Regions from separate parts of the Superficieibacter sp. HKU1 genome, predicted to be linked through region 2. Evidence: predicted binding sites of a transcription regulator. Region 2 holds the regulator's gene; each other region holds the start of a gene.
The links. Region 2 encodes PurR, which represses purine synthesis genes. Its sites were predicted from a motif close to CANGCAAACGTTTGCNTG; they were not measured.
Positions count from the first base shown of each region.

Region 1: P0H77_RS08740 (amino acid aminotransferase) is a predicted target of PurR. The motif match lies at 1,365-1,382, and genes of this name have one in related genera.
Region 3: glyA (serine hydroxymethyltransferase) is a predicted target of PurR. The motif match lies at 717-734, and genes of this name have one in related genera.
Region 4: galS (HTH-type transcriptional regulator GalS) is a predicted target of PurR. The motif match lies at 831-848, and genes of this name have one in related genera.

Region 1 covers NZ_CP119754.1:1,831,140-1,833,338, forward strand. Annotated here, with positions in the region: gene P0H77_RS08735 (MBL fold metallo-hydrolase) at 1-53, shown strand, start outside; gene P0H77_RS08740 (amino acid aminotransferase) at 111-1,301, opposite strand; gene ompF (porin OmpF) at 1,481-2,199, opposite strand, start outside.
Region 2 covers NZ_CP119754.1:2,466,319-2,468,517, reverse strand. Annotated here, with positions in the region: gene punR (DNA-binding transcriptional activator PunR) at 1-776, shown strand, start outside; gene purR (HTH-type transcriptional repressor PurR) at 778-1,803, opposite strand; gene P0H77_RS11795 (YnhF family membrane protein) at 2,101-2,190, shown strand.
Region 3 covers NZ_CP119754.1:3,344,798-3,346,996, reverse strand. Annotated here, with positions in the region: gene hmpA (NO-inducible flavohemoprotein) at 1-555, opposite strand, end outside; gene glyA (serine hydroxymethyltransferase) at 828-2,081, shown strand.
Region 4 covers NZ_CP119754.1:2,998,580-3,000,778, reverse strand. Annotated here, with positions in the region: gene yeiB (DUF418 domain-containing protein YeiB) at 1-801, shown strand, start outside; gene galS (HTH-type transcriptional regulator GalS) at 957-1,982, shown strand.

The DNA.
Region 1 (2,199 bases), 640 kb from region 2:
GCCATGAAAGGCTGCATAATCCTTTCCTGCAGGATGAAATGCCGGTCTGGTAACAACGTCTTCGTTAAAAAATGCCGCATCACGATGCGGCATTTTTAATGGTCTCTGTCTTATAACACCGCAACAATTGCTTCGCACAGCGGAGCCATATTATCCGGCGTCATCCCGGCAACGTTGACGCGTCCGGACGCTACCGCATACACCCCGAACTCTTCACGCAGACGCAGCACCTGATCTTTGGTCAGGCCGCTGAACGAAAACATGCCGTTCTGTTTGGTAATAAAGCTAAAGTCACGGTTAGCTCCTTTTTCCTGAAGGGTGTTCACAAACAGTAAACGCATACGCTGGATGCGCTGGCGCATGTCGGTCAGCTCCTGCTCCCAGATGGCGCGCAGCGCGTCGTTGCTGAGGATCGTCGCCACTACCGCAGCACCGTGCGCCGGTGGGTTGGAGTAGTTAGCGCGGATGGTCGACTTCATCTGGCTAAAAGCGCGATCGGCGGTTGCGGTATCGCCCGCTACCAGCGTGCAGGCACCGACACGCTCGTTGTACAGGCCGAAATTCTTGGAGAATGAGCTGGCGACAATCAGCTCCTGATGCAGTGCCGCAAACGCACGCAGACCTTCGGCATCCTCTTCCAGCCCGCGGGCAAAGCCCTGATAGGCGAAATCAAATAACGGCAACCAGCCTTTTTCGACCGACAGCTGTGCCAGCTGCTGCCACTGTTCCAGCGTCGGATCGATGCCGGTAGGGTTATGGCAGCAACCGTGGAAAAGCACGACGTCACCCGCTTGTGCTTCGTTAAGGCTCGCCAGCAGGCCGTCAAAATCGAGAGCATGGTTAGCCGCGTCATAGTAATTGTATTCGCGTACCTCCAGCCCCGCCGCGTTAAATACGCCTTTGTGGTTCGGCCAGCTCGGATTGCTGACCCAGATGCGTTTAGCGTTGGTATTTTTAGCGATAAAATCAGCCGCCACACGCAGGGCACCCGTCCCGCCTGGGGTCTGAGCAGTACGCGCACGCTTATCGCTGACAATGCTGCTGCCTTTGCCGAATAATAATTCCTGAGTGCAACGGCCAAATTCCGGAATACCGTCAATACCAAGGTAATTTTTGGTGGTTTCGTTTTCCAGCAGGTATTGTTCTGCTTTCTTCACGCTGGTCAGTACCGGCGTCTTGCCGGTTTCATCTTTATAGACGCCAATACCGAGGTTGATTTTTCCCGGACGGTCATCGGCACGAAACAGATCGGCAAGGCCCAGAATAGGGTCGGCAGGGGCTGCGGTAATGTTCTCAAACATGGCGAAGTTCCATTGTGATTACAGAAGGGAGATCCGCTATCAGGTTAACGGTAGATGGCGCAAATGCCAACCGTTTGCGACAAAAAGCGCGGGTCTTTTTAAAAGAGAAAACATTTGCCTGACAGACATAAAAAAACAGGACCGAAGTCCTGTTTTTCAAGCATATAACAGTGGTGTTATTAGAACTGGTAAACGATACCCACTGCAACAGTGTCATCAGAACCAATACCCAGCTCGTTGTCGCTGTCGATCTGGTTGATGATGTAGTCTACGTAGGTAGACATGTTTTTGTTGAAGTAGTAGGTAGCGCCCACTTCGAAGTAGTTCACTACGTCAACGTCGCCGATGCCTTCAACATCTTTTGCTTTAGATTTGGTATAGCCCAGGGACGGACGCAGACCGAAGTCGAACTGATACTGTGCAACCAGCAGCACGTCTTCAGTTTTGTTCGCGTAACCACCAGGGATACGGCTTGCGTTACGGGTTTCGCTATAGGTACCGGCGAGGTAGATGTTGTTCGCATCATACTTAACAGAGGTCGCCCACTGCTCAGCTTTCGCGCCCTGACCCAGAGCCAGCGCTTCCTGATCGTTGGTACGGTCAGCTGCACCGTAAGCACCGACAACGCCGAAGCCGTCAACTTCATAGCTCAGAGAGCCAGCCCAGCCGTCGCCGTTAGAACGGTTAACGGTAGAACGTTCGTTTTTGCCCAGGTACTGTGCAGCAAAGTTCAGGCCGTCAACCAGACCGAAGAAGTTGGAGTTACGGTACGTTGCCAGACCGCCGGTACGGCCAGCGAAGAACTGGTCAGAACCTGCGGTGTCGCCGCCGAACTCAGGCAGCATATCGGTGTAACCCAGTGCGTCGTATACCAGGCCGTAGTTACGACCGTAGTCGA
Region 2 (2,199 bases):
GCCATCGCGATGTAGAGTTAACCCCGGCCGGCAGCTGGTTTTTAAAAGAAGGGCGCACTGTTATCAAAAAAATGCTGATCACCCGTCAGCAGTGTCAGCAAATTGCCAATGGCTGGCGCAGCCAGCTTCCCATTGCCGTAGATAATATTGTCAGGCCCGAACGTACCCGGCAAATGATTGTCGATTTCTATCGCCATTTTCCTGACGTCGAACTGATTGTTTTTCAGGAAGTGTTCAACGGTGTGTGGGATGCGCTGGCCGATGGGCGGGTGGAACTGGCCATCGGCGCAACCCAGGCTATTCCGGTCGGTGGGCGCTACGCGTTTCGGGATATGGGAATGCTGAGCTGGAACTGCGTTGTCTCCTGCGACCATCCCCTCGCAAAACAGCCGGGGCCGTTAAGCGACGATGAGCTACGTAACTGGCCTTCACTGGTGCGCGAGGATACCTCACGCTCGTTGCCAAAGCGCACGACGTGGCTGCTGGACAATCAAAAGCGCGTCGTGGTGCCGGACTGGGAGTCATCGGCAACCTGTATCTCAGCGGGTCTTTGTGCGGCGATGGTGCCTTCACATTTTGCCCGGCCATGGACAGATTCGGGCGAGTGGGTCGCGCTGGCCCTCGAGAACCCGTTTCCTGATGCGGCCTGCTGCTTAACCTGGCAGCAGAGCGATATCTCGCCCGCGCTGGGATGGCTGCTGGAGTATTTGGGAGACAGCGAAACGCTGAACAAAGAGTGGCTGCGGGACCCGGAAGAAACGGCTCCCGCAGGCTAACTTAACGGCGGTAGTCGACGAACGGACCATCGGCTACCGAGCGGCGTTCAATCAGGCGGGGGTGCACCTCAATGGACTTCGATTCAACCCGCTTATTCACAATGCGATCCAGCAGCATATTAAACGCGGCTTCGCCGAGGGAATCTTTCGGCTGATGAATCGTCGTCAGCGCTGGCGTAAAGAAACGGGCATTGCGCACGTTATCGTAACCAATCACCGAAATATCCTGCGGCACGCGCAGGCCCATCTCATCGGCGGCACATAATGCCCCCATCGCCATGATATCGCCACCGCAGAAGACGGCGGTGGGGCGCTGGGACTGATTGAGGATCTGTTGCATCGCCTGATAGCCGGATTCCGGTTCGAAATCCCCCTGGACAATCCACTGTTCAGGGATCGTGACCTGAATTTCGTCCATCGCTTTCATAAACCCGGCCAGACGCCCGGCCCCGGTATTACGTTCCAGCGGACCTGGAATAATACCGATATCACGATGGCCGCGTTCGATCAGATAGCGCCCGGCCATATAGCCACCTTTAAACGCGTTATCAATCACCGAGTCGGTAAAGTCCGCTTTTGATTCGCCCCAGTCCATCACTACCATCGGAATGTGACGGTATTCTTCCAGCATGCTTAATAGCGATTCAGGATATTCAGAGCACATGACCAGTAGGCCATCGACGCGTTTTTGCGCCATCATCGACAAATAAGCGCGTTGCTTTTCAATATCGTTCCACGCATTGCCAAGGATCAGGGTATAACCTTTCTGGAAACAGCTTTTTTCAACCGCTTCAATAATTTCGGCAAAATAGGCCGCTTCACTGCTGGTCGCCAGCAGGCCAATCGACTTGGTGTGATTAACCTTCAGGCTGCGGGCAACAGCGCTGGGAGAATAGTGAAGTTCTTTAATTGCCGCCCACACTGCATTACGCGTATCTTCAGCAACAAAACGGGTTTTGTTGATAACGTGTGACACAGTTGTAGTGGAAACGTTTGCGCGTTTCGCGACATCTTTAATTGTTGCCATTACATCTTACTCCGGACCCTGGCCTGAACGCCTGCAAATAGGAGGGTAAACGTTTGCCTTCACACACCCCTGGCGCAATTTTGCGATCATTGCTTAGGTCGGGAAATCGACACAGAACGTCAGGTGGGGGTCAATGGCTGGTACGCTTATAATTAAGCGTGGAATTTTGGCCGATCCTGATGAAAAGGGAAAGAGAAAAAATGTATATCAATCTAAATCCTGCAAGATTTTCGCCGTTAAGTGTGTAAAAATGAACAAGCTCACTTTTCACAGGGTCATAACAAGGAGTAAAAATTGATGAGTGCCGATCTTAAGTTTTCTCTGGTAACGACCATTATTGTGCTGGGGTTGATTGTTGCCAGCGCATTGGTTGCCGTTCTGCATTGATTCATCCGA
Region 3 (2,199 bases), 880 kb from region 2:
TGGCTGATAATCGGCGACCGGACCGCCGTCGACCGGCTCAAATTCGAAGCTGGTGACCAGACTGCTGCGCGGCGTTTTATCGACGATGCGAAACGCCCGCGTGCCTTCCCAGCCGCCGGTTTTACTGGCGTGCTCCTGATACAGCTCGGCTTCGCGATTGATAAAAACGCCCGCCAGCACGCCGTAGGCTTTGCCCCACGCGTCCAGCACTTCCTGGCCGGGGCTGAGCATTTCATCAAGGGTGGCCAGCAAATGCTCGCCCACGATATTGTACTGCTCCGGCTTGATCTGAAAGCTGGTGTGCTTCTGGGCGATTTTCTCTACCGCTGGCAGTAGCGCCGGGAGGTTATCAATATTACTGGCGTAGGCGGCAATAGCGTTGAACAACGCTTCGCGCTGATCGCCGTTACGCTGGTTGCTCATATTGAAAATATCTTTAAGTTCTGGATTGTGGTCAAACATGCGATCGTAAAAATGCGCGGTCAGTTTGGGGCCGGTTTCCAGTAGCAGGGGAATGGTGGCTTTCACCGTAGCGATGGTTTGTGAATCAAGCATGGCAGCATCCTTCTTTATAATATGTATTTCAAATGCATCTTATAAAAATAACCTTATGTTGTAAATGGTTCTTTGCGACGTGAAAAATCTGCACCTTGACCCTGAAAAGAATTCCATTACCGGGCGTAAGCTTTTTGTTGCACAAACCCTTATGTGACGCCATGCCAATCGTTTGCGTAAAATCGTTTGTCAAGACCTGTTATCACGATGGCAATCAGTTATACTGTGGGCCGTTGCCCAATTTTAATTGTTAGCTGAGTCAGGAGATGCGGATGTTAAAGCGTGAAATGAACATTGCCGATTATGATGCCGAGCTGTGGCAGGCGATGGAGCAAGAAAAAGTACGTCAGGAAGAGCACATTGAACTGATCGCCTCCGAGAACTACACCAGTCCGCGCGTAATGCAGGCGCAGGGCTCTCAGCTGACCAATAAATATGCTGAAGGTTATCCGGGCAAGCGCTATTACGGCGGTTGCGAATACGTTGATATTGTTGAGCAGTTGGCCATTGATCGCGCAAAAGAACTGTTCGGCGCAGACTACGCTAATGTCCAGCCGCACTCCGGCTCTCAGGCTAACTTCGCGGTCTACACCGCGCTGCTGCAACCGGGCGATACCGTTCTGGGTATGAACCTGGCGCAGGGCGGTCACCTGACTCACGGCTCTCCGGTGAACTTCTCCGGCAAGCTGTACAACATCATTCCTTACGGTATTGATGAGTCCGGTAAGATTGACTACGAAGATATGGCGAAGCAGGCCCAGGAACACAAACCGAAGATGATTATCGGCGGCTTCTCCGCTTACTCCGGTGTGGTTGACTGGGCGAAAATGCGTGAAATCGCCGACAGCATCGGTGCCTGGCTGTTCGTCGATATGGCGCACGTTGCGGGTCTGATTGCCGCAGGCGTTTACCCGAACCCGGTTCCGCATGCCCACGTTGTGACCACCACTACCCACAAAACGCTGGCCGGTCCGCGCGGCGGCCTGATCCTGGCGAAGGGCGGTGACGAAGATCTGTACAAAAAACTGAACTCTGCCGTATTCCCAAGCGCGCAGGGCGGCCCGCTGATGCACGTTATCGCGGCGAAAGCCGTGGCGCTGAAAGAAGCGATGGAGCCAGCATTCAAAGTTTACCAGCAGCAGGTAGCGAAAAACGCCAAAGCGATGGTCGAAGTGTTCCTGAACCGCGGTTACAAAGTGGTGTCTGGCGGCACTGAAAACCACCTGTTCCTGCTGGACCTGGTGGATAAAAATCTGACCGGTAAAGAAGCGGACGCCGCTCTGGGCCGCGCCAACATCACCGTGAATAAAAACAGCGTGCCGAACGATCCGAAGAGCCCGTTTGTCACGTCCGGTATCCGTATCGGTTCTCCGGCGGTGACCCGTCGCGGCTTTAAAGAAGCAGAAGTGAAAGAGCTGGCGGGCTGGATGTGTGACGTTCTGGACAATATCCATGATGACGCGGTTATCGAGCGCATCAAAGGTAAAGTGCTGGATATCTGCGCGCGCTTCCCGGTTTACGCCTGATTCCTTATTGTTTGCAAAGGCCGCCTCGCGCGGCCTTTTTTTTGCCTGTTTTTCAACAATGTTGATAATGTGTTGCTTCATATTGCAAGCCGCACCGTTTATCGCCAGACTATCGCCT
Region 4 (2,199 bases), 530 kb from region 2:
CGCATGATCCGCGATGCCTCGCACGGCAAAAATCTCTTTAATACCGGCGTCGTGCTTTACCTGATGGGCATTGGTATTTTGCTGCTGCTGGGGAAAATTTCCGGTACGGGCAATCCGCGGGCATGGGTTCCGGATATCGCTAATCTCCAGTATGAGCATTTCTGGCGGCTTCAGGGCGGCACCGACGCGATGAGCAACCGTCTGGATATGCTGTCGAATAATCTGCTGGCGCTCGGCGCGCAGTACGGCTGGCAGCTGGCCGGCATGATGCTGATTGGTGCGGCCCTGATGCGCAGTGGCTGGCTGAAAGGGCAGTTTAGCCTGTCGCACTATCGCCGCATTGGGGGACTTTTAGTCGCCACGGGTATTATCATTAACGTGCCGGGGATAATTGCTCAATGGTCTGTGGGGTGGGATTATCGCTGGTGTGCTTTCTTTTTACAGGCACCGCGTGAACTCAGCGCGCCGTTCCAGGCTATCGGCTATGCGTCGCTGGCGTATGGCTTCTGGCCGCAGCTGTGTCGTTTCCGGCTGGTGGGCGCTATTGCACAGGTGGGACGTATGGCGCTCAGCAACTACCTGCTGCAAACGCTCATCTGCACTACGCTGTTCTGGCAATGCGATCTCTTTATGAAGTTTAACCGACTGCAATTGCTGGCATTCGTTCCCGCTGTCTGGCTGGTAAACATCCTCTTCTCCGTCATCTGGCTGCGTTATTATCGCCAGGGGCCGATTGAATGGCTGTGGCGGCAGTTAACCGCACGTGCTTCAGGGATATCATTAACAAACACATCCAGATAACGATCTGGATCACATTCATTAACAAAATGGATGTAACCGTTTTCATCCGTGTGACCTCTCTCACGTAGTCGTCTCTTTATCGCTGCCAGAATGGGCACCTTCCTTAACACAGGGGGTGGCCGTGAGTCGCTGCAATCTACAACAGGATGGTGATAATGATCACCATTCGTGATGTTGCCCGTCAGGCGGGCGTTTCCGTGGCTACCGTTTCAAGGGTGCTCAACAATAGTGCGCTGGTAAGTCCTGAAACACGGGACGCGGTCATGAGTGCAGTTTCAGCGCTTGGGTACCGACCGAATGCCAACGCGCAGGCGCTGGCAACGCAGGCGAGCGATACTATCGGTGTGGTGGTCATGGACGTATCAGATGCGTTCTTCGGCGCGCTGGTCAAAGCCGTCGATATCGTCGCTCAGCAAAACCAGAAATATCTGCTGATCGGCAACAGCTATCACGAAGCCGAAAAAGAACGTAACGCGATTGAAGTGCTGATCCGCCAGCGCTGTAGCGCGTTAATCGTGCATTCCAAAGCGCTGAGCGACAGTGAGCTTAGCGAATTCCTGCAACATATTCCCGGGATGGTGTTAATCAATCGCCTTGTCTCTGGCTTCGCGCATCGCTGCGTTTGCCTGGATAACATCAGCGGGGCGCAGATGGCGACCAAAATGCTGCTTAATCATGGGCATCAGCGCATTGGTTATCTCGGCTCGAGCCACAGCATTGAAGATGATGATATGCGTAAAGAGGGCTGGCTGCGTGCGCTTCAGGAGCAGGATATCGTTGCGCCGGAAAGCTGGGTCGGCGTAGGCACGCCTGATTTACAGGGGGGTGAAGCGGCAATGGTCGAACTGCTGGGCCGCAACTCCGGGTTAACCGCGGTGTTTGCCTATAACGACAGCATGGCGGCAGGCGCGTTGACGGCGCTGAAAGATAACGGCATTGCCGTGCCGCAAAATCTGTCACTCATTGCGTTCGATGATATTCCGCTGGCCCGTTACACCGACCCGCAGCTGACAACGGTGCGTTATCCCATCGCTTCCATGGCGAAACTCGCCACCGAACTGGCGCTGCTGGGTGCCGCGGGTAAGCTGGACCGTAACGCGACTCACTGCTTTATGCCGACGCTGGTAAGGCGGCATTCTGTGGCCCAGCGACAAACTGTGGGGCCGATCACTAACTTATAGATTTCCATGATGTAACCGTTTTCAATTTGTGAGTAAATTCACAGTATCTTAACAACGTGATAGCTATGATGACATCGTTTGCAAGGCTGAAACACTATGTAACAGTGCGTGACCACACGACCCATAGCAACCGTGCCTGAAACAAATAATAGAGCGCATTACTGGAGCATTACCGAAAACGGAAGGCAGAACTTTAAAAGTGAATTCGGCATGCAGT